DNA from 4 places in the Thermobispora bispora DSM 43833 genome. Region 1 is predicted to be linked to each of the others. Evidence: riboswitches for the same ligand, from Rfam matches in the RefSeq annotation. Region 1 holds a riboswitch; each other region holds the start of a gene.
What was found. A riboswitch is a leader RNA that binds a small molecule or an ion and turns the genes downstream of it on or off. The one in region 1 is predicted to bind cobalamin.
Positions count from the first base shown of each region.

Region 2: it holds a riboswitch for cobalamin, as region 1 does, so the genes downstream of both, TBIS_RS06165 (ABC transporter substrate-binding protein) here and TBIS_RS19620 (ABC transporter substrate-binding protein) in region 1, are expected to answer to the same signal.
Region 3: it holds a riboswitch for cobalamin, as region 1 does, so the genes downstream of both, TBIS_RS12320 (CbtB domain-containing protein) here and TBIS_RS19620 (ABC transporter substrate-binding protein) in region 1, are expected to answer to the same signal.
Region 4: it holds a riboswitch for cobalamin, as region 1 does, so the genes downstream of both, cobN (cobaltochelatase subunit CobN) here and TBIS_RS19620 (ABC transporter substrate-binding protein) in region 1, are expected to answer to the same signal.

Region 1 is NC_014165.1:4,081,387-4,088,397, reverse strand. It holds gene mads6 (methylation-associated defense system protein kinase MAD6) at 1-379, opposite strand, end outside; gene TBIS_RS17455 (NAD-dependent epimerase/dehydratase family protein) at 525-1,568, shown strand; gene TBIS_RS17450 (hypothetical protein) at 1,610-1,867, shown strand; gene TBIS_RS17445 (DUF2243 domain-containing protein) at 2,039-2,464, shown strand; cobalamin riboswitch at 3,676-3,843, shown strand; gene TBIS_RS19620 (ABC transporter substrate-binding protein) at 4,047-5,252, shown strand; gene TBIS_RS17435 (FecCD family ABC transporter permease) at 5,249-6,316, shown strand; gene TBIS_RS17430 (ABC transporter ATP-binding protein) at 6,313-7,011, shown strand, end outside.
Region 2 is NC_014165.1:1,392,543-1,399,553, reverse strand. It holds gene TBIS_RS06180 (adenosylcobinamide amidohydrolase) at 1-58, opposite strand, end outside; gene TBIS_RS06175 (ABC transporter ATP-binding protein) at 55-870, opposite strand; gene TBIS_RS06170 (FecCD family ABC transporter permease) at 867-1,886, opposite strand; gene TBIS_RS06165 (ABC transporter substrate-binding protein) at 1,895-2,833, opposite strand; adenosylcobalamin (AdoCbl) riboswitch at 2,877-3,024, opposite strand; gene TBIS_RS06160 (DUF397 domain-containing protein) at 3,522-3,755, opposite strand; gene TBIS_RS06155 (helix-turn-helix domain-containing protein) at 3,764-4,591, opposite strand; gene TBIS_RS19745 (ATP-binding protein) at 4,790-5,299, shown strand; gene TBIS_RS06135 (hypothetical protein) at 6,431-7,011, shown strand, end outside.
Region 3 is NC_014165.1:2,906,701-2,913,711, reverse strand. It holds gene TBIS_RS12330 (VWA domain-containing protein) at 1-2,007, opposite strand, end outside; gene TBIS_RS12325 (CbtA family protein) at 2,180-2,959, opposite strand; gene TBIS_RS12320 (CbtB domain-containing protein) at 2,969-3,181, opposite strand; adenosylcobalamin (AdoCbl) riboswitch at 3,185-3,333, opposite strand; gene TBIS_RS12315 (hypothetical protein) at 3,513-3,716, shown strand; gene TBIS_RS12310 (MarR family winged helix-turn-helix transcriptional regulator) at 4,901-5,407, opposite strand; gene TBIS_RS20170 (LLM class flavin-dependent oxidoreductase) at 5,523-7,011, shown strand, end outside.
Region 4 is NC_014165.1:2,915,316-2,922,326, reverse strand. It holds gene cobN (cobaltochelatase subunit CobN) at 1-3,539, opposite strand, end outside; cobalamin riboswitch at 3,597-3,718, opposite strand; gene TBIS_RS12355 (nitrate/sulfite reductase) at 3,777-4,880, shown strand; gene TBIS_RS12350 (precorrin-8X methylmutase) at 4,877-5,518, shown strand; gene TBIS_RS12345 (cell division protein SepF) at 5,696-5,959, opposite strand; gene TBIS_RS12340 (cobyrinic acid a,c-diamide synthase CobB) at 6,525-7,011, opposite strand, start outside.

The sequences.
Region 1 (7,011 bases):
GCACGGCGCCGGGCGCGGTGAGCACCACGATGTTGTCCACGTAGAGCCGTTCGAGCTCGCGGTGCTGGTCGACGAGCAGCCCTTTGAGCGCCCGGGCGGTGCCCCGGAGCTTCGCCACTGGGGAGCCGAACGCCTCCCGGTGCTGCGGGAACCACCGGTTGCCCACCACCTCGAACCGGCCGCGGGCCCCCTTGACGTCGATGACGCAGAGCGAGTGGCCGGTCAGCACGGCCACGTCGATCTCGAACAGGTCCGGGCCGCGGGGTACCTCGATGTTGTGGAGCAGCAGCCAGTCGTCGGGCGCGTGGTCGCGCAGGTGCGCGATGACCCGCCGTTCGGCGTCATTGACGGGCCGTCCACCGCCGACGATCTGAGCCATGCGCCTGTGCCGCCTCTCCAATCAGATTGAGAACTTGGTCCCCCTAGGTAGCGCTTTCCCGCATCACCACTTCATTCCCTGGTTCGCCAGGAGTGACACGACGAATGCCCCGTTTGGGACGGTACCTCGAGGGAAACCGTGAGATATGCGGATCGTGGTGGTCGGTGCGACCGGGAACGTCGGAACGAGTCTCATCTCCGCCCTGGAATGCGACCCCGAGGTCACCTCGATCGTCGGCGTCGCGCGGCGGGAGCCGAGCTGGCGTCCCGCGAAGGTCGAGTGGCGCACGGGCGACGTGCGCACGGCCGACCTCGTGCCGATGTTCTCGGGCGCGGACGCGGTGGTGCACCTGGCGTGGATCTTCGGCCCGACGCACGACCCGGCGGCCACCTGGCAGACCAACGTGATCGGCAGCACACGGGTCTTCCGGGCCGCCGCGGAGGCCGGTGTCTCCACGCTCATCTGCGCCTCTTCCGTCGGCGCCTACTCACCCGGGCCACAGGACCGGGCCATCGACGAGAGCTGGCCGACGCACGGCTGGCCGGGCGCGGCGTACTCCCGGGAGAAGGCGTACGTCGAGCGGCTGCTCGACTCCTTCGAGCGGGAGCACCCCGGCATCCGCGTGGTGCGCATGCGCCCCGCCTTCATCGTCAAGCGGGAGTCGGCGACCGAGCAGTGGCGGCTGTTCGCCGGACCGCTCATGCCCCAGCGCGTGGTACGGCCCGGCTTGATCGTACCGGACATACCCGGCATGCGGTTCCAGCTGGTGCACACCGCGGACGCCGCCGAGGCCTACCGGCTCGTGCTGCGCCGGCCGGTCTCCGGGGCGTTCAACATCGCCGCCGACCCGGTGATCGACGGTGACGTGCTCGCCGAAATGCTCCGAGCGCGGCGCGTCCGGGTGCCCGCTTGGCTGGTCCGGGGCGCGGTGGCGGCCGGCTGGCAGGCCCGGCTGATCCCGGCAGCGCCGGGCATGGTCGATCTGCTGCTGCGGCTGCCGATCATGGACACCACCCGGGCCCGGACCGAGCTGGGGTGGCGCCCTCGGTACAGCGCCACCGAGGCGCTCCGCGAGGTGCTCGACGGCCTGCGCGGCCGTGCGGGCATGGAGACACCGCCGCTCAGCCCGGAGGGCGGGGTGGAGCGCATCAAGCGGCTTGTGACCGGCGTCGGGAGCCGCCTGCTGTAGCCGGAGGCTTCCCGGCCGTGCCGTACCGGAAAGGAGGACCGGTGCCGAGCGTGGCGTTGGTGGAGCCGGACTGCGTCCGGCAGCTCCTGGAGTCGGCCGATCCGGACGCGGCCGTCGTGTTCGTCCGGGGTGATTGCGTGGTGCTCGGCGAACGCGACATCGACGAGCGGCACCGCAGGCTGGTGATCGTCCACCGGCGGGACCTGCCCGAGGTCCGCTCCGGGGCCCCGATCACCGACGAGCTGGTGGAGTCGGTGATGTGGCGGATCGACCACCTCGCCCGGGACCTCTGCGGCTGACCCCTCCGGCCCGCGGCCCGGAGAGCCGCGGCGGGCCGGGCCCGGCGGCGGACAGGACCGGCGCGGGCGGCGGACGGGCGGAGCCCGGTGCATGATCACGGCGGTCGGCGGCGCCGATGGCGTGTGAATGCGCGGCGCTCACGGAATGTATTGATATGATTACGACTCGTCATGGCATCCGTGCGCCCCGCCGGACTGGTGCTCGGCCTCGGCATCGGCGGCTTCATCGACGGCATCGTGCTGCACCAGCTGCTGGGCTGGCACCACATGCTCAGCGGCTGGTACCCGGACGACCTGCGGCTCAACATGATCGGGGACGGCGCGTTCCACGCGCTGTGCCTCGTCCTGGTGATCGCCGGCGTCGCGATGCTCTCCCGGGCCGCGCCGCACCGCCTCGGGGAGCTGTTCGGCTGGATGATCACCGGGTGGGGGTTGTTCAACGTGGTCGAAGGCCTGGTCGACCACCAGATCCTCGGGGTGCACCACGTCCGCCCGGGCCCCCATCAGCTCGGCTATGACATCGGCTTCCTCGTCTTCGGCGCGGCGCTGATCGTGGCCGGCGTGCTCATCGCCCGCGCGTCCGCCGGGCGGTCCTGACCCGTCCGTCCCGGCCCGGCGTACCGCCCGGCTCCCGGCCCGGCGTACGGCGGCCCTCGAGCTGGCGTACGGCGCGGCTTTCCGGCCTGGTGGGCGCGGCGGCGGCTCCGGGTACGGCCCGGCCGTGAGCCTTCGAGTACGGCCCGGCCGGTGGACCGGCGCGGTGATCCCCGCGCGGGACGATGACGGCGTGTCGCGTGCCCGGCAAAATCTTCGGAAAGAGCCAGCGGACATTTCAGACAATAAAACGCCCTTATTGGAACATATCAGAATCAATTGCCATAGCATGCTGTGATTCGGCGGTCACTCTTCGTAGGGATCGAAGAATCCGTGCCGGAATACATTGCGTATGTGACGGGCACCTGTGACCATGAAGCCCCGGGCCGAAATAATCCCCCGCCAGATCGGCATATCGGTTCCGGGTTCCGCGCCGCGCCATGGCGCGGAATCAGGCCGGCAGGTGAGAACCGGGAGCGTTATTGAGCTGAGCGCAGCGATGGAAAAAGGGGGCCGCCATAACCACCGTGAGGCCCCGCGGACGCGGGGGACGCCGTCAGGAAGTCCGTGACCCGGAGTTCGGCTCGTGGATCGCCGAGGTGGCACGAATGGTCCGGGATGTTGTGGACAGCACCCCCCGGACCATTCGCCTCTGCCTTCTGATCGCGGTCGCCGCCGCGTCATGGGCATACCTCAGGTGAATGCTGGAAGCACATCTGTGGTCGCGGAACATTCCGCGACCACACACTATGTCAGGCGGTGCGCCCGGCGAACCCGGTTTACGCGATCGGGACGATAACGAGGGTCAATCCGTGCGCACGGCTGCACGCCGCTCGCCGGTTTCGTCGGCCGTACCCCTTATTTATTGACCGTGCCCGGAAATCACGGGTGCCGGTCGCCTGTCTGCGGGCTCGACGCGCCGGCCGGGCGTGCGCGAGGTTCCGCCCGGCGCCATCCCGCGACCCGGGTGAGGGAGCGCGACGGCCGGGAAGAGCACGGCCGTCCCACCGGCCGCGGGCGCATGGCGACCCGTCTCCGCACCGGCGAGAACCGGTGGCGCGTCACAAGAGCCGCAGGCGTTGCGCGCCCGCCTTCCGGGCGGTCTGCCCATCCGGACGGCGTGCCCGGCCGCCGGCCGAGCGCCCAGGACCGGCCGGCCGTCCCCGTCCCGCCGCGCGCGGCCGCCCACCCGGCGCAAGAACGGCGTGGCATCATAGGCGCAAAGGCGAGCAGGGCCGAGGAAACCGGTGTGAATCCGGTGCGGTCCCGCCACTGTGATCGGCGAGCCGATCCCGAATACGCCACTGCCCGACACGGGTGGGAAGGCCGGGGGAGGCGCTTGAGCCGTCAGCCAGGAGACTCACCTGTTCGCCTCCTCGCGGAAATCGGGGCGGATCTCCCCGAGAGAGGATGGTGGCGGCCATGTCGCGGCCTTGGGCTTCACGGTGCGCGCCTGCGCGCGGCACGCGGCCTTCGGCGTGCGGTTCACGCTTTCCAAGATCATTTCTCTCCGGGGGATCACCGTCCCTTCGTCCCGTGTCCGGTGTCGCGGAGCGCCGGGCACGTCACCCCCGGGAGAAGAACGATGCGTTCCCCTCGTAAGACGTTCGTCCTGTCCTTTGCGGTATCCCTGCTCGTCGGCCTGGCCGCGTGCGGCTCGGAGCGTTCCGGCGACCCGGTCGCCGCGTCCACGGACACCGGCCGGTGCGTGTCGCACTACGACGCGAACACCGACTACTTCCCGGTGAAGCAGACGCTGAGGCACGCGACGAACTTCACGATCACCTACGCGAAGAACTACCAGGTCATCACCGTCAAGCAACCCTCTCCGGGGGCGAAGCCCGAGAAGTACGTGCTGGTGCGGTGCGGGACGCCCGCGCCCCGGCCGACCGGAGACCTCGCCGGCGCGGTCATGGTCGAGGTACCGGTGCGGTCGCTCTTCGCCGCCTCCACCACGCACCTGCCGTTCCTCGCCGACCTCGGCGCGCTCGACCTGCTGAAGGGCATTCCCACCGTCCGGTACGTCACCTCACCGGAGGTGTGGCAGCGGGTCCGGTCCGGCTCGATCATCGAGTACGCCTCCGGTGAGGAGATCGACATCGAGAAGGTGATCGGCGCCCGGCCCGACGTGCTGGTCGGCGACGGCATGGAGAAGCAGGCGTACGGCCCGCTGCGCGACGCCGGGATCAAGATCCTGGAGAACGCCGAGTGGCTGGAGTCCACCCCGCTGGGCCGCGCCGAATGGATCAAGTTCTTCGCCGCGCTCACCGGGACCGAGGCGAAGGCCGCCGAGATCTTCGGCAAGGTCGAGCGCGAGTACACCGCGCTGGCCGAGAAGGCCAAGGGGGTCAAGCCCGCCACCGTCCTGCTCGGCACGATGTACTCCGGCCAGTGGTACATGCCCGCCGGCGGCAGCTACGCCGCCACCCTGCTGAAGGACGCGGGCGGGACCTACGCCTGGGCCGGCACCGAGGGGACCGGCAGCATCTCCCTCGACCTGGAGACGGTCCTCGCCAAGGCCGGGCACGCCCCGACGTGGCTGGTCATCGAGAACACGTGGCGGACCCTCGCCGATGTGGAGCAGGCCGACCCGCGGTACGCGAAGCTCACCGCGGTCCAGGACGGGAACGTGTGGTCCGCCAACAAGGTGCTCGGCCCCGGCGGCGGCAACGACTACTACGAGCGCGGGGTGGCCCGGCCCGATCTCATCCTCGCCGACCTGATCGCGATCCTCCACCCCGAGCTGGCCCCCGGTCACGAGTTCACGTTCTACCGGCGGCTCACCAAGTGAACGGCCCGCTGGACACCCGGGCCGGGGCCGCCCGCCGCCGGGCGGGCGTGCTCATCGCCCTGGCCGTCCTCACCGTGGCGGGCCTCGGGCTCGCCGTCACGGTCGGCTCGACCCCGCTGCCGCTCGGCGCGGTGGCCGCGGCCCTGGCCCGCGACGGAGACCCCGGCGTCGAGACGATCGTGTGGACCGTCCGGCTGCCCCGGGCGGTCACCGCGCTCGTGGCCGGCGCCGCGCTCGGCGCGGCCGGCCTGCAGATGCAGACGCTGTTCCGCAATCCGCTCGCCGAGCCGTACATCCTCGGCGTGAGCTCCGGCGCGAGCCTGGGCGTCGCACTGGTCGTCACCGGTGTGGGCGGCGCGGGCGGGATGTTCACCGCGGGCGTGGCGGGGTTCGGGCGGATCGGGATCGTGCTCGCCGCCACCGCGGGCGCGGCGGCGGTGCTCGTGCTCGTCCTGTTGCTCTCGCGGCGGGTCCGCTCGCTCTCCACCCTCCTGGTCATCGGGGTGCTGATCGGCGCGGCCACGGTCTCGCTGATCAGCCTGATGCTGACCTACACCGACCCCCGGCTCGCCCAGCAGTACCTCGCCTGGGGACTGGGCTCGTTCGCCGGTACCACCTGGGACGACCTGGCGGTCTTCGTGCCCGTCTGCGCCGGGGCGCTCGCCGCCGCGCTGGCCGGGGTGAAGCCCTTGAACGCCCTGCTCCTGGGCGAGCGGTACGCCCGGACCATGGGCGTCAACGTGCGCCGCACCCGCACCGTCACCATCCTGGTCGCCTCGGTGCTCGCCGGGGCGGTCACCGCCTGCTGCGGCCCGATCGCCTTCCTCGGCATGGCCGTACCGCACATCGCGCGGCTGCTGATCGGCACCGCCGACCACCGCGTGCTCATGCCCACGGTCATGCTGCTCGGCTCCGGTACGGCACTGCTGTGCTGTGTGGCGACCCAGGCGCCCGGGGCTGGCGCCGTCCTGCCGCTCAACGCCATCACCACCCTGATCGGCACCCCCGTGGTCATCACCGTGCTGCTCCGCAGCCGCGCCGCCCGGATCGGAGTCGCCGTATGACCGGACGTACCACCGGATTCGCGCTCCACGACCTCGCCGTGGGCTACCCCGCCCGCCGCGGCCGGCCCGAGCACCGGGTGCTGACCGGGCTCAACGCCGCGGCCGCCCCAGGCGACCTGACCGTGCTCATCGGCCCGAACGGGGCGGGGAAGTCCACCCTGCTGCGGACCCTCACCGGACTGCAGCCGCCGCTCGCGGGCACGGTCCTCCTGGACGGGACCGACATCAGGGCGCTGACCGCGGCGGAACGCGCCCGCCGCCTCGCCGTCGTGCTCACCGAGCGCGACCTGCCGCCGCTGCTCACCGCCTGGGAGGTGGCCGGGCTGGGCCGCTACCAGCACACCGGCTTCACCGGCCGTCTCACCGAGGCCGACGAGGCCGCGGTCGCCTGGGCGCTGGAGTCGGCCGGCGCGCTCCACCTCGCCGACCGGCAGGCGACCGAGCTGTCCGACGGGGAGCGCCAGCGCGTCATGGTCGCCCGGGCCCTGGCCCAGGAGCCCACCGCGATCGTCCTCGACGAGCCGACCGCGTTCCTCGACGTCGGCTCGCGGGTCACCGTCATGGGGCTGCTGCGCCGCCTGGCCCGGGAACGCTCCCTCACCGTCATCGCCTCCACCCACGACCTGGAGCTCGCCCTGCGCATCGCCGACCACGTCTGGCTGATCGGCTCGGACGGGCGGCTGCGCACCGGCACC
Region 2 (7,011 bases), 1.5 Mb from region 1:
GCATGCCCATCCGCATGCCGTCCTCGATCCGGTGGGTGAGCGAGAGCCGGCCGATCACTGCGCCTCTGGCCGGACCAGGAACACCATGGGCCTGCCGTCGGCGCCGGTCTCCACCCGGATCTGGGCGCCGAAGTGCCGGGTGAGGAGCGGCTCGGTGAGCACCCGCCCGGGTGGGCCGGCGGCGACCGCCCGGCCTCCGGCGAGCAGCACGAGCGAGTCCGCGTACTGCCCGGCGAGGCTCAGGTCGTGCAGGGTGGTCACCACGGTCAGCCGGTCGGTGACGCGCAACCGGTCGATGAGCTCGAGCACCTGCTGCTGGTGGCCGAGGTCGAGCGCGGTGGTCGGCTCGTCGAGGAGCAGCACGGGGGCCTGCTGGGCGAGGGCGCGGGCGAGCACGACCCGCTGCCGCTCCCCGCCGGAGAGCTCGCCGAGCGGGCGGGAGGCGAAGCCGGTCAGGCCGAGGCGCTCGAGCACCGACTCGGTCACCTCTTTGTCCGGCGCGCTCTCCCGGCCGAGGTAGGGGATGTACGGCGTCCGGCCGAGCAGGGCGTACTCGTACACGGTCATGTCGGGCGGCAGGGCGGGGCTCTGCGGCGCGTAGGCGATCAGGCGGGCCCGCTGCCGGTGGCGCAGCCGGTCGACGGGGGTCCCGGCCACCCGGACCTCGCCGGTCCGGCCGATCAGCCCGGCGATCGCCTTGAGCAGGGTGGACTTGCCGGCGCCGTTCGGGCCGATGATCGCGAGCCAGCCGCCGGACGGGGCGGAGAGCCCGACGTCGGTGAGCACCGGCCGGCCGCCGAGACGCACGCTCAGGCCGCGCACCTCCACCCCGGCCGGCCCGGTGAGGACCGGTGGTGCGGCCGTGCTCATACGCCCTCCCGCTTGGTCGCCCGGAGGACGGCGATGAAGAACGGCGCGCCGACGAACGCGGTGACCACGCCGATCGGCAGCTCGGCCGGGGCGAGCGCGAGCCGCGCCACCAGGTCGGCGAGGACGAGGAAGGCCGCGCCGCCGAGCAGCGAGAGCGGGAGCACGGTCCGGTACGACCAGCCGGCGAGGCGGCGCACCGCGTGCGGGACCACGGTCCCGACGAACCCGATGAGCCCGCTCACCGCGACGGCCGACGCGGTCGCGAGCGACGCGGCGAGCAGCACGGCCACGCGGGTGCGCCCGGCGTGCAGGCCGAGGCTGGTGGCCTCCTCGTCGCCGACGGAGAGCACGTCCAGGAGCCGCCCGTGCAGCAGGAGCACCGCGCTGGAGAGCACGGCGTACGGCGCGATCATCCGGAGCTGGTCCCAGCCGCCGCCGACGCCCCCGAGGATCCAGGCGTAGATCCGCTGGAGCTCGTCCACCTTGAGCTGCTGCACGAACGCCTGGAGCGCGGTGAGGAACGAGGAGACGGCCACGCCGGCGAGGATGAGGGTGGCCGTGCCGCCGCCCCGCCCCGCCGTACGGCCGAGCGTGTAGCTGAGGAGCACCCCGCCGACCGCGCCGGCGAAGGCCGCCGCCGGGACGGTGAGCCCGCCGCCGCGGGTGAACACCACGGCGAGGGTCACGGTGAGCCCCGCCCCGGCGGCCGCGCCGAGCAGGTACGGGTCGGCGAGGGGGTTGCGGAACACCCCCTGGTAGCCGGCGCCGGCGATGGCGAGCAGCCCGCCGACCATGGCGACGAGCAGCACCCGGGGCACCCTGAGCTCGAAGAGCAGCCCCTGCTCGACCGGGGTCAGGCCCGAGTCGACCGTGACGAACGGCAGCAGGTCGAGCAGGGCGAGCGCGATGCCCCGGGGCGGGATGCCGGCCGCCCCGGCCGTCACGCCCAGGGCGAGGCTGGCGACCAGGGCGGCCGAGACGAGCAGGAGCGGCCGGCTCCGCGACCGCGTCGTCATGGGCGGCCTCAGCCCGCGGCCTTCTGCACGGCCTCGCTCACGGCCCGGGCGAACTCCACCACCCGGGGACCCCAGCGCGAGGCGATGTCGTCATCGAGCTGGAAGACCCGCTTGTTCTTGATCGCGGAGAGCTTCGCCCAGCCGGGCCGCTTGGCGAGGGTCTCGGCGCTCTCGCCGCAGCACTTCACATCGGCGAGGAAGATCAGATCGGGGTCGGCCTCGGCGATGAACTCGGTGGACAGCCGCGGGTATCCGCCGGCCGCGTCGGGCGCCTTGTCGGCGATGTTCTCGAGCCCGAACATCGCGTAGATCTGCCCGAGGAACGTGTTCGACGTGATGGAGTAGGGCGTGTTGTCGAGCTCGTGGTAGTAGGTCAGGCCTGTGCCCTTGGGGGCCTTGGCGACCAGCTCGTCGATCCGCCGCTTGATGTCCGCCGCGACCTCGGCGGCCTTGGCGCCGTTCCCGGTCGCCGCGCCGAGGTCCATGATCTGGTCGTAGGTGTCGTCGAGCCGGTTGGCCGCGGGCTCCACGAGCACGGGGACGCCGACCTTGGTGAGGCCGTCGACCACGCCGTTGGCGTCGGTGGACGTCACGACCAGGTCTGGCTTGTAGGAGATGATCGCCTCGACGTTGGGCTTGAAGCCGGACAGGGACGTCCGGGGCGCCTCGGGCGGGTAGTCGGACTGCTCGTCCACGGCGACGACCTGGTCTCCCGCCCCGATGGCGAAGAGGATCTCCGTGGCGGTCGGGGAGAGCGAGACGATGCGCTCAGGCCGCCCGGCGATGGTCACCTGCCCGTTGCCGGCCTGAACGGTGACGGGGAAGGAACCTGCGGCTGAGCCGCTCGGAGTGGGGGTTTCGGGGGCGTTGCCCGCCGGCCGACCGCATCCGGCCAGGCCGAGGATCGCCAGCAGCACGCCCGCGATGGCCACGCGTACCGGCCTCACGAACTGGTCCTCCTGGGTCCGGGGGAAACGAGGACCCGCGAAAATCGACGGGTCACCCTTTTCCGCGAGGGTCTTGCCACGTCGACGCGGCGTGCAGGCGACCTGGCTCGTCCCCGGAGGGGGCATCACAGTTGCGGGACAGCGCCGGATTCCCACCGGACTTCGCTGCACGACGCGTTCCGGAGGCAACAGTACCAACCGGACGTACGCCGCGTCTTACCGGGCGTCCCGCCTTACGGGCCGGTGCGTCAGCCGGGGCGGGGCCGCGTTATGGGGATCCCTGCCCGGCCTGGCCGGTGCGCCCCGGGTCCTCGGGTACGCGGAACCGTGGTGCGGGCAGGTGGGATCCGATGCCGTGGAACGGGGATCGCGCCCACCGGTGCGGCCGGTGCCCGGCCGGGCCGGTCACCCGGGATCCCGTGCGCGATCAGGGCGGGTTCGTCGTCCGGATCGGCTACGGATCGGGAGGTGCGGAACGCCGTGGCCGGCCGGTCACTCGGCCACCGGGAGCGACGAGAACCGTGGAGAGGACACCTCCGGCGACCGGGCACGCGCATCGCGTGATCCGGTATCACGGGCCCCGAGGCGCGTGGGCGGGTCACCCGTGCCGGATCGGTGGCACACCACCCGGATCCGCCGGCTGCGAAGAGTGCGCGCCGGGTGCACGCGGCGTGCGTGCACGGGAAGGCTAGACCAGCAGGCTGTCGAACTGGCCGTCCTTGACCCCGAGCACGAGGGCGCGGATCTCCTCCTTCGTGTAGATCAGGGCCGGCCCGTCGGGGTCGCGCGAGTTCCGGACCGCCACGCTGCCGTCCGGCAGCTCGGCGAGCTCCACGCAGTTGCCCTGGGAGTTGCTGTAGGCGCTCTTCCGCCAGGTGACCCCCTTGAGGTCCTTGGCGGGCATACCGTTGTACGGCTTCATATCCGATCTCACTTGTCCAGGTCTTTGAGGTGCTGTTGGAGCCGCTCCACGGTGCCCCGCGGCGTGGCGCTCGCCACGCACAGTTGCTCCATCGCCCGCAGGTACGGGTCGACCTCCTCGGGCTTGTCCAGGTACAGGGCACCCCAGAGCTGTTCGACGTAGACGACGTCGGAGAGCTCGCGCTCCGGGAAGCGGAGGATGGTGAACGCGCCGCCCTCGGCCGTGTGCATCCCGTACTCGAAGGGCATCACCTGCAGGGTGATGTTGGGGAGCGCCGACACGTCGAGCAGGTGCTGGATCTGCTCGCGCATGACCTCCCGCCCTCCGATCCGCCTCATGAGCGCGGCCTCGTCGATGACGGCCCAGAGCCTCGGACCGTCGGGGCGCGTGAACCGCTCTTGCCGCTGCAATCGCATATGCACGCGCCGCTCGATCTCGTCGTCCGAAGCCTCCGGATTGCCGAGTTTGTACACCGTCCGGGCGTATTCGGCGGTCTGGAGCAGCCCGGGAATGAACTGCACCTCGTAGGTGCGGATCAGGCTCGCGGCCTCTTCTAAGCCGACATATGTGACAAACCAGTCCGGCAGCACATCGTTGTATTTGTGCCACCAGCCAGGCGCGTTCGCCTCCCGGACCATCTCCAGCAGACTGCGCCGTTCGGCGCCGTCGTGCACGCCGTAGAGGGTGAGCAGGTCTTCGACGTCACGCGTCTTGAACCCGACCCGGCCGAGCTCCATCCGGCTGATCTTGGACTCCGAGGCCCGTATGTGGAACCCGGCCTGCTCACGGGAGAGTCCGCGTGCTTCGCGCAGCCTCCGCAGGCTGGCCCCGAGCATGATGCGCCGAACGGTGGAAACGGAACCGGGCGGATCTATCGACACGTCCTTTTCCTCCGTTTATTGGACTGGCTTCAAGTCTGTCAAAGATCGCCCCCTTCGATCCAGGATGTTGGGAAGTAAGGTAGCGCTTCCCGCGGTCTCTTGCACGTGCATCCGCTCTTGCAGTCGCACGTTCGCATCGACCATGATGATCTCGTGCAGCCCGCGAACGTGACCCGTGGCCATGCGCGATCGCCGCTGCTCGACTGGTGGCCACCGATCGTCTGGTGGCCGGAGCCGGCCCGAGACCTGATCGAGCCCGGGTCACCGCCGGTCAGCGCCACCCTGGTCCTCTCCCCGATCGCCGAATCCGTCTGGTCCGCGCGGAACTTCGCGCTCGGCGCCCTCGCCGGCTGGGACATGACCGGGCTGGCCGACGGCATGGGGCTGGTCGTCTCCGAGCTGGTCACGAACGCGCTGCGGCACGGCCTCGCGCTCTGCGGCGGACCCCGGCGGGAGGTGATCCGGCTCGCCCTGGTCCGCCGGGGGCGGCTGGTCACCTGCGTCGTCTTCGACCCCGGGCCCGGGACGCCCGTGCTCCGGGATCCCTCCCCGTTCGAGCCCGGCGGGCTCGGCCTGCACATCGTGGAGTCGCTGAGCGTCCGCTGGGGGTGGTGCCCGGTGGCCCCGCGCGGCAAGGCGGTCTGGGCGGTGCTCGGCGGCTGACCGCCGACCGCCCGCCGGACGACGCGCCCCGGCACGCGCGCGACGCCCGATCCGCGGAAATGCCCGCGCCACCATGCGGCCATGTGCTGAGATCGGACGGTGACGCCCGCACGGCGCGGTGCGCGGCCCGCCCACGGTGGTCGCGCCGTCAACCCGGCGCCCGGCTCCCCTCGGCGCCCCGCGGCCCGGCATCGCCGCCCGCCTCGGCACCGCCCCGGGTACGGCGGGCGTGACGGTGCCTCCCGGCGGCTCCGGAGGGATCGACGATGCCCCATGACCTCCTCGGCTGGCTGACGACCCTCGGCGAGGACCGGCTCGCCCGCATCCTGGCCAACCGGCCGGACGCCATGGCGCCGCCGTGGCCCAGCGACCTCGGCGCCCTCGCCGCCCGGCTCACCGACGACCTCGCCGTCCTGGAGGTCATCCGGGACCTCCCGCTCCCCGCCCTCGAGCTGATCCAGGCCCGCCTCGCGCTGGACGGCCCGGCCGGCGAGGCGAGGCTCGCCGCCTTCACCGGGGTGCGCACCCGCGAGGTGCGGCGCTGGCTGCACCACCTCTACGACCGTGCGATCGCCTGGCCCGGCCCGGACGGCCGGATCGTCCTCGCCCCGGCCGTGGCGCGGTGGTGCCCGGCGCCGCTCGGCCTGGGCCGGCCGTTCGGCGCCTGCACCCGCGGGCTCGCCGCCGAGGACCTGCGCCGCGCCGGCCGGCTGCTCGGCCTGCCGGTCCGGGGCGGCCGGGACCGGCTCACCGCCCGGATCCGCGCGGTGCTCGGGGACCCCGACCGGCTCGGCCTCCTGCTCACCGGCGCGCCCGGCGGAACCCTGGAGCTGCTCGACGCCTTCGCCTGGGACGGCCCGGTGCGCACCCTGGACCGCGGGCGCCACCGGCGGCCCGGCACCCCGGAGCGGTGGGCGCTCGGCCCTCGCGTTGTCCGGGGCACGCCCCGCTCCGCTCCCCCGCCCCACCTGGCCGGGACCGGTGCCTCCTGGTCCTGGCCCGCGGGGACGTGGCGGAGATGCCCCGCGAGGTCGCGCTCGCCCTCCGCGGCCCCGGGCACCGCGCCCCGTTCACCCCGGATCCGCCGGACGCCGCGCTCACCAGGCCGATCCGGACGCGGTCGCGCACGGGATGCGCCGCGCCGCCGCGCTCCTCGTCGAGCGGGTGAGCGCGCTCCTCGGCCACCTGGACGCGAACCCGGTGCGGACGCTGCACCGCAGTGCTGCCCGGGCGGACGCGGCACGGCGGCTCGCCGCCGCGATCGGCTGCCCCGCCGGCGAGGCCCAGCTGATCGCCGAGGTGGCCGCCGAGGCCGGCCTCCTGTCTCCCGCCGGAGGCGCCGGTGCCCGGCGGGCCTGGCGCGCGGCCGGCGACCCGGTACGGCTGCGCCTCCTCCTGGCCGCCTGGTGGCGCATGGAGCGCTCACCGCTGAGCGGGCACGGCCACGCCGCCGGGGAGACCGTCGCCAGGGTCCGCCGGGCGATCTTCGCCGTGCTCGCCGGGGTCCCCGCGGGCCGGCGCTTCGCCTCGCTGCCCGAGCTCGTCCAGGCGGTCGGGTGGCGGGCGCCGCTCCTCGACCGGGAGCTCGTCGAGGGCCGAGGCCCGCACCAGCTCGGGGGCGTGCTCCGCGGCGGGCCGCGCGGGCGGGCTCTCGTGCCCGGTGGCGAGCGGGGCGAGCGCGCGGTCCAGCTCGGTCAGCGCACCGCCGGCGA
Region 3 (7,011 bases), 1.2 Mb from region 1:
GGGGAGCAGGGTGGCCCGCAGCCGGGCGGCGAGGCGGGCCGCCAGGCCGAGCCGTACCGGGCCGGTCTCGCAGTCGACGACCACGCACGCCGTGCCGGTCAGCAGGCGGGCGGCGCGGTCGGCGGCGTCGCCGTCGGTGGCGCGGCCGTCGGTGACGAGCACGAGCAGCGGCCGCCGGGCCGGGTCGCGCAGCCGCTCGGCCCGCAGCACCTCGGCCGCCTTGGCGAGGCCCGCGCCGAGCGGGCTGCGGCCGCCGGTGGCGAGCGCGCGCAGCCGGGCGGCCCCGGCCTCCACCGACGAGGTCGGCGGCAGCGGCACCTCGGCGGCGGTCCCGCGGAAGGTGACCAGGCCGACCTTGTCCCGCCGCTGGTAGGCGTCGAGCAGCAGGCTCAGCACCGCGGTCTTCACCGCGGTCATCCGGCGGCGCGCGCCCATCGAGCCGCTCGCGTCGACCACGAACAGCACGAGGTTGCCCTCCCGGCCCTCGCGCACCGTCTCGCGCAGGTCGCCGCGGCGCAGCAGCAGCCCGGGTCCGGTGCGGCCGCGCCGCCGCTGGTGCGGGGCGGCGGCGAGCAGCGTCGCGGGCACGTGCACGTCCCGGGCCGGGCCGCGCGGCACGCGGGCGCCGATGCCGCGGCCGTACCGGCCCCGGGCGCGCGACCGCCGCCCGGCCGCGCCCGCCCCGAACCCCGGCACGCGCAGCAGCGGCACCCGGTACGGCGCGGCCACCCCGGCCACCCGGCCGCCCGCGGCCGGGCCCGCCGCGCGTGCGGGCTCATCCTCGCCGTGGCCCGGCACCGCGCCGTCCCGCGGCCCGGCCGCCTCCGGGGCCGGGCCACCGCGCGGCGGGGCGCGGTCCGGCGGCGGGCCGGTGGGATCGGGCCGGTCGGGCGGGGACGCGCGGTGCGTGCCCGGCGGCCGGTCGCCCGCCCCGCCGCCGTCGCCGTCCGGCCCGCCGGACGGCCCGCCGCCCGAATCGTCCGGGGGTTCGTCGTCCGGCTCGGTCCGGCGGAGCAGCTCGTCGAGCAGGTCCTCGTCGAGGCCGGGCGCGTCGAACGGGTCGCGCCGCCGCCGGTGCGGCAGCGCCAGCCGGGCGGCCGTGCGCACGTCCGCGGCGGTGACCGTGTCCCGGCCGTGCCAGGCCGCGTGCGCGATCGCCGCGTTCGCGGTCACCAGGTCCGCGCGCAGCCCGTCCACTTCGAACGCCGCGCACACCGCCGCGATCTGCCGCAGCCGGGCGTCCGGCAGCCGCACGTGCGGGACGCGGTCCCGCGCCGCCGCGATCCGCCGGGCGAGGTGCGCCTCCTGCCCGGCCCACCGCGCCGCGAACCCCTCCGGGTCGGCCTCGAACGCGAGCCGCCGCCGCACCACCTCGGCCCGCTCGTCCGGGTCCCGGGAGGCCCGCACCTCGACGGTGAGCCCGAACCGGTCGAGCAGCTGCGGCCGCAGCTCGCCCTCCTCCGGGTTCATCGTGCCGACGAGCAGGAACCGGGCCGCGTGCCGGACCGACACCGAGTCCCGCTCGACGTGGCAGGTGCCGAGCGCGGCGGCGTCGAGCAGCAGGTCCACCAGGTGGTCGTGGAGCAGGTTCACCTCGTCGACGTAGAGCACGCCGCGGTGCGCCGCGGCGAGCAGGCCGGGCTCGAACGCCTTCACGCCCTCGGTGAGCGCCCGCTCCACGTCGAGCGAGCCGACCAGCCGGTCCTCGGAGGCGCCGACCGGCAGCTCGACGAGCGCGGCGGGCCGCCGCACCCGCGGCGCGCCGGGCTCGTGCGGCCCGTCCGGGCAGCCCGGATCCGGCGCGTCCGGGTCGCAGGCGAACCGGCACCCGGCGACCACGTCGACCGGCGGCAGCTGCGCGGCGAGCGCGCGCACGATCGTCGACTTGGCGGTGCCCTTCTCGCCGCGCACGAGCACCCCGCCGACCCGGGGCGAGACCGCGTTGAGCAGGAGCGCGAGCTTGAGGTCGTCGAGCCCGACGACGGCGCTGAACGGAAAGTTGATCATCGAACGCCTTTGCTCGGGGGACATGGGAGCCGGCGGCCGTCGCCGTCCGCGCCGGGGGCCCGGCGCGCCGCGTCGGCGGAGACCGGGGACCGGGCGGGCGGCGGCGCGGCCGGGAGCACACGGCGTCCGCGCGGTGGCCGCACGGGGCACGCGCCGGGGCGCGGCACGCGGTCTACCCGGCCGGGGCGACCGCCGCCCGCCGGGTGGCGCGCTCGGTGAGCAGGCCGAACAGCACGCCGAGCGCCGACCAGAACACCAGCTGCGTGCCGAGCGAGGCGAGCCGGAAGTCCCACAGCAACGTGGCCGGGAAGCCCTCGGGCACCTCGTCGACCGGCGGCAGCAGCAGCCACGCGGCGACCACCGGCACGAGGAAGGCGGTCACCGCGGCCGTCCAGCGCCGCCACGGATCGGGCCCGGCCCGGCGGGCCGTGCCCACCGCGACCGCGGTCGCGGCGAGCCCGACCAGCACCATCACCAGGTACAGCAGGGTGCGCTCGTCGATCGTGTCCGGATCGCCCACGGCGGGTGGGTTCGCCGGGTACTTCACGAACGGGACGAGGACGATCGCGAGGAACGCGGTCCCGGCCGCGACGATCGCGAGCAGGCCGTCGTTGCGCGGCCCGACGCGCCCCCGCAGCCCCGCGTACACCAGCGCGAAGATCCCGCCCACGGCGAGCCCGTAGAGCCCGGTGGCGAGGAACAGGCCGGCCTGCTGCACCGGCCGGCTCACCACGACCCCGGCACCGTGCGAGTGACCCGCCGCTCCGCCGTGGTCGTGACCGTGATCGTGACCGTGTGCCGTCGCGCCCTCCCCGGCCGCGGCGCCCGCCTCCTCCAGCACGATCGCGCGCTCCACGTGCGGCTCGCCGGCGAGGAAGGCGAACGCGCCCGCGAGGATCCCGGCCAGCAGGCCCACGAGCAGGCCCCTGGCCACCAGGGTGCGGATCGTCATGGGGTGCCCTCAGTGGCAGGGCACGCCGAGCAGGTGCCGGCCGTCGTGCATCAGCTCGTGCAGGAGCAGGCCCGCCCGGGAGACCGCTCCGTTGTCCATCAGCACCAGGTAGGCGAGGAGCAGCAGAACGGGGACGGCGAGCAGCCAGGGCCGCAGCCGTGCCAGGGGATAGGACGAGGGAACAGACGAGGGAATGGACGACGGAGCGGACAGATCGCTCACAAGTGCCTCCTTCTGGGATAACGCGCCCATACGGTGAGGTCCCACGACGGTTCAAGCGACCTGGCTCCCGGGATCGACGTCCCGGATACAGTGGCGCGTCCGCACCGGCCTCTCACCGGATTTCCCTTGAACCGCCGCGAACTCCCTCGAAACGTACCGTGGCCCGCAATCCCCGTCAACGTACGGCCCGGCCGTACCCGCGGGCGGGCACCCGCCGCCGGACCCGGTCATGGGCCGGTCAGGGCCAGGTCAGACCGGCATGGGGGCGCGGCGACGCGGGCAGTGGTGCCCTCGGGCACGACACCGAGACGTGGCCGTGAGGGGAGGACCGGTGAGCGGTGCGAGGGACGACGAGGGCCGCCGGGAGCCGCGCGAGCGGTCCTGGCCCGCAGCCCCGGACGCGGGCCCCGGGCACGTGAGCGCCGACCTGGAGCGAGTGGCCTCGAACGAGGACGACCCCGACGCTGGGTCCGGCCGGGCCGACGCCGACGACGGCGCCTACCTTGCCGGCGAGGGCACCGGCCGCCCCTACTAGCGGAGTTCATCCCTTGGCGAGGCGCGCCCGGCCGCGCGCCGCCGAAGCGGACGCGGCGGGACGGATGGCGAACACAAGCGGCAGGCCGAGCCCGGCATGGCCCGGTTTACGGAAACCGCCACGCGATCCGCGGCCCGCCGCCGGAATCCGAGTTGCGTACGTCACAGACCTGGAGGCAGCGTAAGCGAGATCAGACGCAGGACACCAGACTATCCGTTCGTCAACCCCTGGCCTGCTGGCACCGTCCGCGGAGTGGGCCGAGCTGCGGCGGACCTGCCCGGTTAGGCGGGTCCGGCTGCCCAGCGGCGACGAGGCGGTGACTAAAATAACGAAAAAATGGATAGTGAACAGTGTCGCTATTCGCTATCCCCATACGGAAACGCTCAGCTCGACCCGGAGCGCGGGAGGCGCCGACCCGCGGTGCCACCGGGGGCGGAGCTCGAAACTCGCTTCAGCCAGGGTCCAGCAGAGAGAAGACCCGATCCAGGGCAGAGGAAATACGAAAGCGTGGCGACACCGTCGCCACGCTCGCCGTCTCTAGATTTCGTGATCTGGTGCCGTGCGAAGGGCCCCAGTTGTCAACGGCCAAGTGCGTGTCGCCGTTGGTGGCCAGGTTGAGGTCCCCACGTCTTCCAAACTGGTGACGCGGGTTCGATTCCCGTCGTCCGCTCTAATGACAAAAGGCCAGGTCAGAGCCCATGCGGGCGGCCTGGCCTTCGTGCTTTCACCCCCTGTTTTCGATCTTCCGTGCCATTTGCGTGCCAAATCGGTTGGCGATCTTCGGCTCGGCGGCGGCCTTGAAGGCCTGCCGGAGGGCCTGGGCGATCACCCTTGTCCCGCTCGTGGATCGCGTGCATATAGCTCTGCGCGGCCCGGGGCGAGGAGTGACCCCATGCTGGCCATCGGCTCCTTGAGGCCGGCGCCGCTGTAGTAGCGGTGGGTGTGCTCCTCGCGGAGGCTTCCAGGTTCGTGCCGTGCCCGGCAACGAGCGCGACGGCGCGCAAGAGCAACGCCAGAGCGGTCCGCCGGCAGGCGGTGTCCGTCTGACCTGGGCTGTTACCACTTTCCCTACGTCTTCAAGCCCACCGCTTGTTTCCCTACGTCTTCAAGCCCACCGCTTGCTCGGCGGAGAAGGACCGCCGCATCGGGGGAAACCAGCGCAGCCGGATACATCCATGCAGATGTCAGGGCTGGTCGCCCGTGGCGTCTTCGCCGTCCTGTTCCCGTTCGTGTTCCTGGTGAATCAGGTGGGTGAGGACGGTTTCGCTGATCTCGGTGAGGGCGTCCAGCTGGGCCGGGGTGAGCAGGTTGAGGAAGTCGGCGCGGAGCCGGGCCAGGTATTCGGGGGCGGCCTTTTCGATGGCCTTCCGGCCTTTGTCGAGGATGCAGACGACGGCGCTGCGGGCGTCCGCGGGGTTGGGTTCCCGGCAGAGCAGTCCCCGCTCGGCCATGCGGCGGATCTGGTGGGAGAGGCGGCTCTTCTCCCAGCCGAGGGCGCAGCGCAGGTCGAGGGCGCGCAGCCGTCCCTCCGGGCTGGTGTAAAGGGCGAACAGCACCTCGTAGTCGGCCAGGGACAGCCCGCAGTCACGGTGGAGGCTCTGCTGGAGGTGTGCCTGCAGCGCGGCGCTCATGCGCTGGTAGCTGGTCCACGCGCGGCGTTCCCGCGGTGTGAGGGGGATGCCGTCGCCCATGCCCCCAGGGTAGTTGACGGGTCATCCAACGGCGTATGCCGGGATAAGGTTGACTTGTCAACAGAAACGCTGTCGGGCACGCCATGTCCCGGCATCGTCATCGGGGAGACCGCCCATGACCGACTACGGCCACGAACTGCGTTTCGGCACTTTCCTCACCCCGGCCAACGATGACCCGGAGCGGGTCATCGGCCTCGCTCAGCTCACCGAGGAGGCCGGGCTCGACCTGGTCACCTTCCAAGACCACCCCTACCAGCCCGGGTTCCTCGACACGTGGACCCTGCTGTCCTACGTGGCCGCCCGCACGTCGCGGATTACCCTCGCGGGCAACGTGCTCAACCTGCCGCTCCGCCAGCCCGCCGTCCTGGCGCGCAGCGCGGCCAGCCTCGACCTGCTCAGCGGCGGCCGGGTTGAGCTGGGCCTCGGCGCGGGCGCGTTCTGGGAGGCGATCGTGGCCATGGGAGGCCGCCGTCTCACCCCGGGGCAGAGCGTGCAGGCGCTCGCCGAGGCGATCGAGATCATCCGCGGCATCTGGAACACGGACGAACGCGGCGTCTTAAAGGTCGACGGCGAGCACTACCGGGTTGCGGGGGCGAAGCGCGGCCCCGCACCCGCCCATCCCATCGAGATCTGGCTGGGCGCCTACAAGCCGCGCATGCTCCGCCTCGTCGGCCGTGCCGCGGACGGCTGGCTCCCCAGCGTCCCTTACCTGTCCGGCCTCGACGACCTCGCCCGCGGTAACGAGATCATCGATGAGGCCGCCGCCGCGGAGGGCCGCGACCCCGCCGCGATCCGCCGCCTGCTCAACGTCAACGGGGTGTTCGCCCGGTCCTCGCAGGGGTTCCTCACCGGGCCCGCGGACCAGTGGGTGGAGGAACTCACCGAACTCGCCCTCGCGTACGGCATCAGTGTGTTCATCCTCGGCAGCGACGATCCGGAGACGATTCAACGCTTCGGCGGCGAGGTGGCCCCCGCGGTCCGCGAGCTCGTCGCCAAGGAGCGGGAACGCCCCCGCACCGCGGAATCACCCGGTTCCGCTCTGGTGGCCGAGCCTCCCGTCCAGCCCGCGCAGGCGCCGGATGCGGCTCCCGGGCAGAGCCAGTACGACCGGCTGGGCGTGACCCCGACCCCCGACGACGGCACCCGCCTCCACCCGCGCAGCCGGGAGCTGCTGGGGGAGGACACTCGCCCCAGCCGCCCCGAATCCGGCCCGGATGTCGTCTACGACGACGTGTCCCGGGCGCTCGGCCGGCACCTCATCGACGTCCACGACCATCTCCGCGCCGAGCTCCGCCGGCTGCGGGAGCTCATCGATCAGGTACGGCAGGGCGCTTTGAGCGCGGGGGACGCCCGGTCGGCGATCAACGAGATGAGCCTGCGTCAGCACAACTGGAGTCTGGGCGCCTACTGCGCCGCCTACTGCCGGGTGGTCACCCAGCACCACACGCTGGAGGACGACGCGGTCTTCCCGCACTTGCGCGCCCAGGAGAAGGAACTGGAACCGGTCATCGACCGGCTCACCGAGGAACACCACGTCATCCACAGGGTGCTCAACGACGTGGACCGGGCGCTCGTCGAGTTCATCACCCACCCGGGCGACTTCA
Region 4 (7,011 bases), 1.2 Mb from region 1:
CGCACGCCCTCGAGGATCCCGGCGTCCGGGTTCGCCCACATGCCGCGCTCGGCCGCCTCGAGCAGCCGCTCGGCGATGCCGTGCAGCGCCCACGGGTTCGACTTGGCCAGGAACGCCCGGTTCTCCGGGTCGAGCACGTAGGCCGCGGCGATCCGGTCGTACATCCAGTCGGCGACCACCCCGGTGGTGGCGTCGTAGCCGAACAGGTAGTCGACGGTGGCGGCGAGCTCGAACGCGCCCTTGTAGCCGTGCGCGCGCATCGCCGCGAGCCAGCGCGGGTTCACCACCCGGGCGCGGAAGATCCGCGCGGTCTCCTCGGCGAGGGTGCGGGTGCGCACCGCGTCCGGCCGGGTGGTGTCGCCGAGGTACGCCGCGGGGGAGCGGCCGGTGAGCGCGCGCACCGCGGCGACCATGCCGCCGTGGTACTGGAAGTAGTCGTCGGAGTCGGCGATGTCGTGCTCGCGCACGTCGACGTTCTTCACCGCGACCGCGATCCTGCGGTACGCGTTCTCCATGTCCGCCCGGGCGGGCACCCCGTCGAGGTCGCGACCGTAGGCGTGGCCGCCCCACACCGCGTACACCTCGGCGAGGTCGGCGTCGTCCCGCCAGTTGCGGCTGTCGATCAGCGGCAGCAGCCCGGCCCCGTACGCGCCCGGCGCCGGGCCGAAGATCCGCAGCGTGGCCCGCCGCCGGTCGCCCCGGTCGTCGGCCCGCACGTGCGCGCGCACGTAGTTGTCCTCGTCCGGCTCGTCGAGCTCGGCCACGAGCCGGACCGCGTCGTCGAGCATCGCCACCACGTGCGGGAACGCGTCCCGGAAGAACCCGCTGATCCGCATGGTGACGTCGATCCGCGGCCGGCCCAGCTCGGCGAGCGGGATCGGCTCCAGCCCGATCACCCGGCGGGACGCCTCGTCCCACTCCGGCCGCACCCCGAGCAGCGCGAGCACCTCGGCCACGTCGTCCCCGGCGGTGCGCATTGCGCTCGTGCCCCACATCGACAGCCCGACCGAGCGCGGCCAGGTGCCGTGCTCGGCCCGGTACCGCTCGAGCAGCGACCGCGCCATCGCCTGCCCGGTCTCCCAGGCGAGCCGGCTCGGCACCGCCCGCGGGTCCACGGCGTAGAAGTTGCGGCCGGTCGGCAGCACGTTCACCAGCCCGCGCAGCGGCGACCCGCTCGGCCCGGCCGGAACGTAGCCGCCGTCGAGCGCGTGCAGCACGTTGTCGATCTCGTCGGTGGTACGGCGCAGCCGGGGCACCACCTCGGTCGCGGCGAAGGCGAGAATCCTGGCCACGGTCTCCCGGCGGTCGGCGTCGGCGTCCGGCAGCAGCGCCGCGGCGACCTGGGGCGCGGCGGCCGCGTCCCAGCCGCGCTCCTCCATCGCCTCGACCAGGGCGCGGGCGGTCGCCTCGGCCGCGTCCACCTCGGCCCGGCCCGCCGTACCGTCCTCGGCGAGGCCGAGCGCCTCGCGCAGGCCGGGCAGCGCGCGGCGGCCCGCCCACATCTGGCGGGCGCGCAGGATCGCGAGCACGAGGTTCACCCGGTCGGCGCCCTCCGGGGCCCGGCCGAGCACGTGCAGGCCGTCCCGGATCTGCGCGTCCTTCACCTCGCACAGCCAGCCGTCGACCTGCAGCAGGAACTCGTCGAACTCGGCGTCGTGCGGCCGGTCCGCCACCCCGAGGTCGTGGTCGAGCCGGGCCGCCCGGATCAGCGTCCAGATCTGCGCGCGGACCGCGGGCAGCTTCGCCGGGTCCAGCGCGGCGACCGTGGCGTGCTCGTCGAGCAGCTGCTCCAGCCGGGCGATGTCGCCGTAGGTCTCGGCGCGGGCCATCGGCGGCACGAGGTGGTCGACGAGCACCGCGTGCGCCCGCCGCTTCGCCTGGGTGCCCTCGCCGGGGTCGTTGACGAGGAACGGGTAGATCAGCGGCAGGTCGCCGAGTGCGGCGTCGGGGGCGCACGAGGCGGAGAGCGCGGCCGACTTGCCCGGCAGCCACTCGAGGTTGCCGTGCTTGCCCAGGTGCACGATCGCGTGCGCGCCGAACTCGTCGGCGATCCACCGGTACGCGGCGAGGTAGTGGTGGCTCGGCGGCAGCTCGGGGTCGTGGTAGATCGCGATCGGGTTCTCGCCGAAGCCGCGCGGCGGCTGCACCATCACCACGACGTTCCCGGCGCGCAGCGCGGCGAGCACGATGTCGCCCTCGTGCACGAACAGCTCGCCCGGCGGCGGCCCCCAGTGCCGCTCGACCGCCTCGCGCAGGTCGGCGGGGAGGGTGGCGAACCAGCGGGCGTAGGCCGCGCCGGAGATCCGCACCGGGTTGCCCGCGAGGTGCTCCTCGGTGAGCCAGTCCGGGTCCTGGCCGCCCGCGGCGATCAGCGCGTGCATGAGCGCGTCCCCGTCCTGCTCGGCCACCCCGGGGAGGCCGTCGCCGAGGTCGTAGCCCGCCGCGGCGAGGGCGGCGAGCAGCCGTACCGCGCTCGCCGGGGTGTCGAGGCCGACCGCGTTGCCGAGCCGGGCGTGCTTGGTCGGGTAGGCCGACAGCATCACCACGACCCGCCGCTCCGCGGGCGGGGTACGACGGAGCAGGCCGTGCCGTACCGCGATGCCCGCCACCCGGGCGGCGCGCTCCGGGTCGGGCACGTAGCGCGGCAGGCCGTCGGCGTCGAACTCCTTGAACGAGAACGGCACCGTGATGATCCGCCCGTCGAACTCGGGGATCGCCACCTGCGCGGCCGCGTCGAGCGGGGAGAGGCCGTCGTCGCTCTCCTCCCAGGCGCGGCGGCTCGTGGTGAGGCACAGCGCCTGCAGGATCGGCACGTTAAGCTCGGCGAGCGCGCCGACGTCCCAGGCCTCGTCGTCGCCACCCGCCCCCGCCAGCGCGGGCCGGGTGCCGCCCGCGGCGAGCACGGTCACCACGAGCACGTCGGCCGCGCGCAGCGCCTCGATCAGGCCGGGCTCGGCGGCCCGCAGCGACGAGCAGTACACCGGCAGCGGCCGCCCGCCCGCCTCCTCGATCGCCCGACACAGCGCCTCGACGAACGCGGTGTTCCCGGCCACGTGGTGGGCCCGGTAGTAGAGCACCCCGACCACCGGGCCGTCGACGTCGCGGGCCTCGCGCTCGAGCACGCCCCAGGCGGGGGTGGGCTGCGGGGGCGCGAAGCCGTACCCGGTGAGCAGGAGCGTGTCGCACAGGAACGCGTGCAGCTCGGCGAGGTTGGCCGGCCCGCCGTAGGCGAGGTACGCGTGCGCCTCGGCGCACACCCCGCCGCTCACCGTGGACAGCTCCATCAGCTCCGCGTCGGGCACCTGCTCGCCGCCGAGCACCACCACCGGCCGCGGCCCGGCGAGCAGCGCATCGAGGCCCTCCTCCCAGGCCCGCCGACCGCCGAGCAGGCGTACGACGACGAGGTCGGTGCCGTCGAGCAGGTCGGGCAGATCGTCCACGGAGAGCCGTGCGGGGTTGCCGAGCCGGTAGGGCTTGCCGCTCGCCCGGGCGCTGAGCAGATCCGTGTCCGACGTGGACAGCAGCAGAACAACGGGCACGCCGCAATACCTCCCTCGGGGTCCTCGCCCCGTGTCGCGGGGTGTCACGACGGCCGGAGTCTCCTGGCTCCCGGATCGACGCTCGCCCCGGCCTTCCCACCCGGACGGGCAGTGGCCATCGCTGGGGTTCGCTCCCCGGTGACAGTGGCGGGACCGCGCCGGATTCGCACCGGCTTCCTCCGTACCGCCGCCTGCCCTTAGCCTACGACGGCAAGATCCGGCGTTACCATCCATCTCGTGCCCAAGCCCGACGCTCCCGGACGAACCCGCCCCGACGCCTGTCCGGGGGCGCTGCAGGTGCACGAGGCCGCCGACGGGCCGCTCGCCCGGGTCCGGCTGCCCGGCGGCCTGATCCGGGCCGACCAGCTGCGGGTGCTCGCCGACTGCGCGGCGACCCTCGGCAACGGCGTCATCGAGCTCACCTCGCGCGGGAACGTGCAGGTCCGCGGCCTGTCCGGGACGGTCCCGGGCGGGGGATCGGCGGCCGAGGCGTTCGCCGCGCGCATCGCCGCCGCGGGCCTGCTGCCGTCGGCCACGCACGAGCGGGTGCGCAACATCGTGGCCTCCCCGTTCGGGGAGGCGGACCTGGTGGACGCGCTCGACCGCGAGCTGTGCGCGCGCCCGGGGCTGGCCCGGCTGCCCGGGCGGTTCCTGTTCTCGATCGGGGATCTGGGGCTGGATGCGGACGTCACCTACGCCGCGGGCCGGTTGCTGCTCGCCGGGCGGGACGCCGGGCTGGCGGTGCCGCCGGAGCGGGCCGTGCCGACGATGCTCGACGCGGCCGAGGCGTTCCTGCGGCTGCGGACCACGGAGTGGCGGATCGCCGAGCTCGCCGACGGCCCGGCGCGGATCGCCGCCGCGCTCGGCGGCACGGCCGGGGAGGTACGGCAGGCACCGCCGCAGCCGCGCGAGCCGGGCGTGGTGGCGCAGCCGTCGGGCGGGCTCGCCGTACAGGCCCTCGTGCCGCTGGGGCGGCTCACCCCGGAGCAGGCGCACGCGATCGCCGGCCTCGCCGCCGAGGTGCGGTTCACGCCGTGGCGCACGGTCGTGGTCCGCGACGTGGCCGACCCGGAGGCGGTACGGCACGGCCTCGTGGCGGCCGGGCTCGTCACCGACCCGCGGTCGCCGTGGGTGGGGGTGACCGCGTGCACCGGGCTGCCCGGCTGCGCCCGGGCGCTCGCCGACGTGCGCGCGGACGCGGCCGCGTGGGTGCGCGCCCGGACGGCGCCCGCCGAGGTGCCGGTGCACTGGTCCGGGTGTGAGCGCCGCTGCGGGCTGCCGCGCGGCCGGGTGCGGCAGATGGTGGCGACCGCCACCGGTTACCGGGAGGAGGGGCCGTGACCGGGTACGCCGGGCCGCCGTTCGACTACATCAGGGACGGCGCCGAGATCTACCGGCGGTCGTTCGCCACCATCCGGGCCGAGGTGGACCTGGACGGCCTGCCACCCGAGGTGGCCCAGGTCGCGGTGCGGATGATCCACGCGTGCGGGATGACCGACCTCGTCCGGGACCTGGCCTGGTCGCCGCAGGTGGTGACCCGGGCGCGGGCCGCGCTGCGGGCGGGCGCGCCGGTGCTGTGCGACGCCGAGATGGTCGCCTCCGGCATCACCCGGCGGCGGCTGCCCGCGGGCAACGAGGTGGTCTGCACGCTCAACGACCCGCGGGTGCCCGAGCTCGCCGAGCGCCTCGGCACCACCCGGAGCGCGGCCGCGCTGGAGCTGTGGCGGGACCGGCTGGCGGGCTCGGTGGTCGCGATCGGCAACGCGCCGACCGCGCTGTTCCGGCTGCTCGAGCTGGTGGCCGAAGGAGCGGGCCGGCCAGCGGCGGTGCTCGGCATCCCGGTGGGCTTCGTCGGCGCGGCCGAGTCGAAGCTTGCCCTCGTCCATAGTGGCCTCGACTACCTGGTGGTGCACGGCCGCCGCGGTGGCAGCGCGCTCGCCGCCGCGGCCGTCAACGCCATCGCCTGCGAACGCGAGTGAGCCGCGCGGTACGGCGCGGCGTCGGTCGGTGAGGCGGGGTACCTGGTCACCGCTCAGCGGCCCGCCACGGGCGGTTGAAACTTTCTCGTCGCAGTGGGCGGTAATCGGTGCGCCGCGGGCGGGGCGGCGTGCCGGTGGGCGATACCGGCACAGGAGGCGGTGGGCGGCATTTTCCGATCAGTCCGCGATGTGGGCGAGATCGGGAATGTGGGCGGCCGCGATCCGGGGCCGCGCCGGAGGCTGGAGCAGGAACACCTTCCGGTCGAGCCGTTCCATGTCGCCGCCTCGCCCGTAGACCAGGCCCGCACAGAAGTCCACGAGCGGCCTGGCCACGTCGTCGGGGAGGTGCGAGACGTCCATGACGACCGCGGTGCCGCTGCGGAAGCAGTGCCCCACGTAGAAGGCGTCGTTGTAGTCCTTGGGCCGCAGCTTCTTGATCACGGGTGGGTCTTTCGTGTCGTGGTGGTCACCTGGGATACGGTCCCCGGCGCGAGGGCACCGGGGATTCGACGTACGCCGCGCATGCGGCATGTCCTGCGTCACCGACCCTGGGTCAGGTCTTCGCAGGCCTATACGAGCCGTGCGGCTCCATGCCGGCCCGCCCGGTGGTACCTGACACGGCAGTGGTGGAGATGGTAGCGAGAACGCTTCACATTGGTGGGCAAATCAGATCTTTATCCCCGTCACTCCGGTAACTGAATCCGTTTCGTTTCCATTGGCCGATTGATCGGTGACCGACGGCCCGGCCGCCCCGCCGGAATCGGCGTACCTCCCCGGCCCACATCGGGCCTCCGGCTGCGACGGCCGTCGCCGAAGCCGCCCTTGCCGAGCCGGGACTCGCGGCCGACGAGCGCACCTGCTCGCGCGGAGTTCGCTACGGCTTACAGGGGCGCGCGCTCGGCGGACATTCGCGGTCGTGACGGTACGAACCCTTGGCTCGCGATGGCCACGCCGCGACCTCGCCCGTTCCGAACGGCAATGCCGGTGGCCGCTGCGTGGCTCGCCGTCAGGACGGGCGACGAGCCCGCGCGGAGCGCCACCGGTACTTCGCAGCGGCGGCGACCAAGCGGTGCGCCAGGATCGGCTTCCCGGCCCAGTGCAGATGCAGGTAGGTGGCGGTGAGGCGGGCGTCGCCGAAGCCGTCGGCGCCGCCGTCCCAGCACAGCAGCGGGTCGGGCACCCGGTCGACCACGGTGCGGTGGAACTCGTGGCCGCGCAGCCGCTCGCCCGCCCGGGTGAGCAGCGAGTCGCGGCGGGCCACCGCCTCCCGGTAGCCGAGCGTGAGCCGGTCGGTCATCCGCGCCGCGGCCGGGATGCGGCCGCACATGCGCCGCCCGTCGAGCTCCCGGCACAGGTAGAGCAGCCCGGCGCACTCGGCGGCGATCGGCCCGCCGAACGCGGCCAGCGCCGCGCGCAGCCGCTCGTTCGCCGCGAGCCGGTCCGCGTACACCTCGGGGAAGCCGCCGCCGAGCACGACCGCGGCCGTGCCCTCG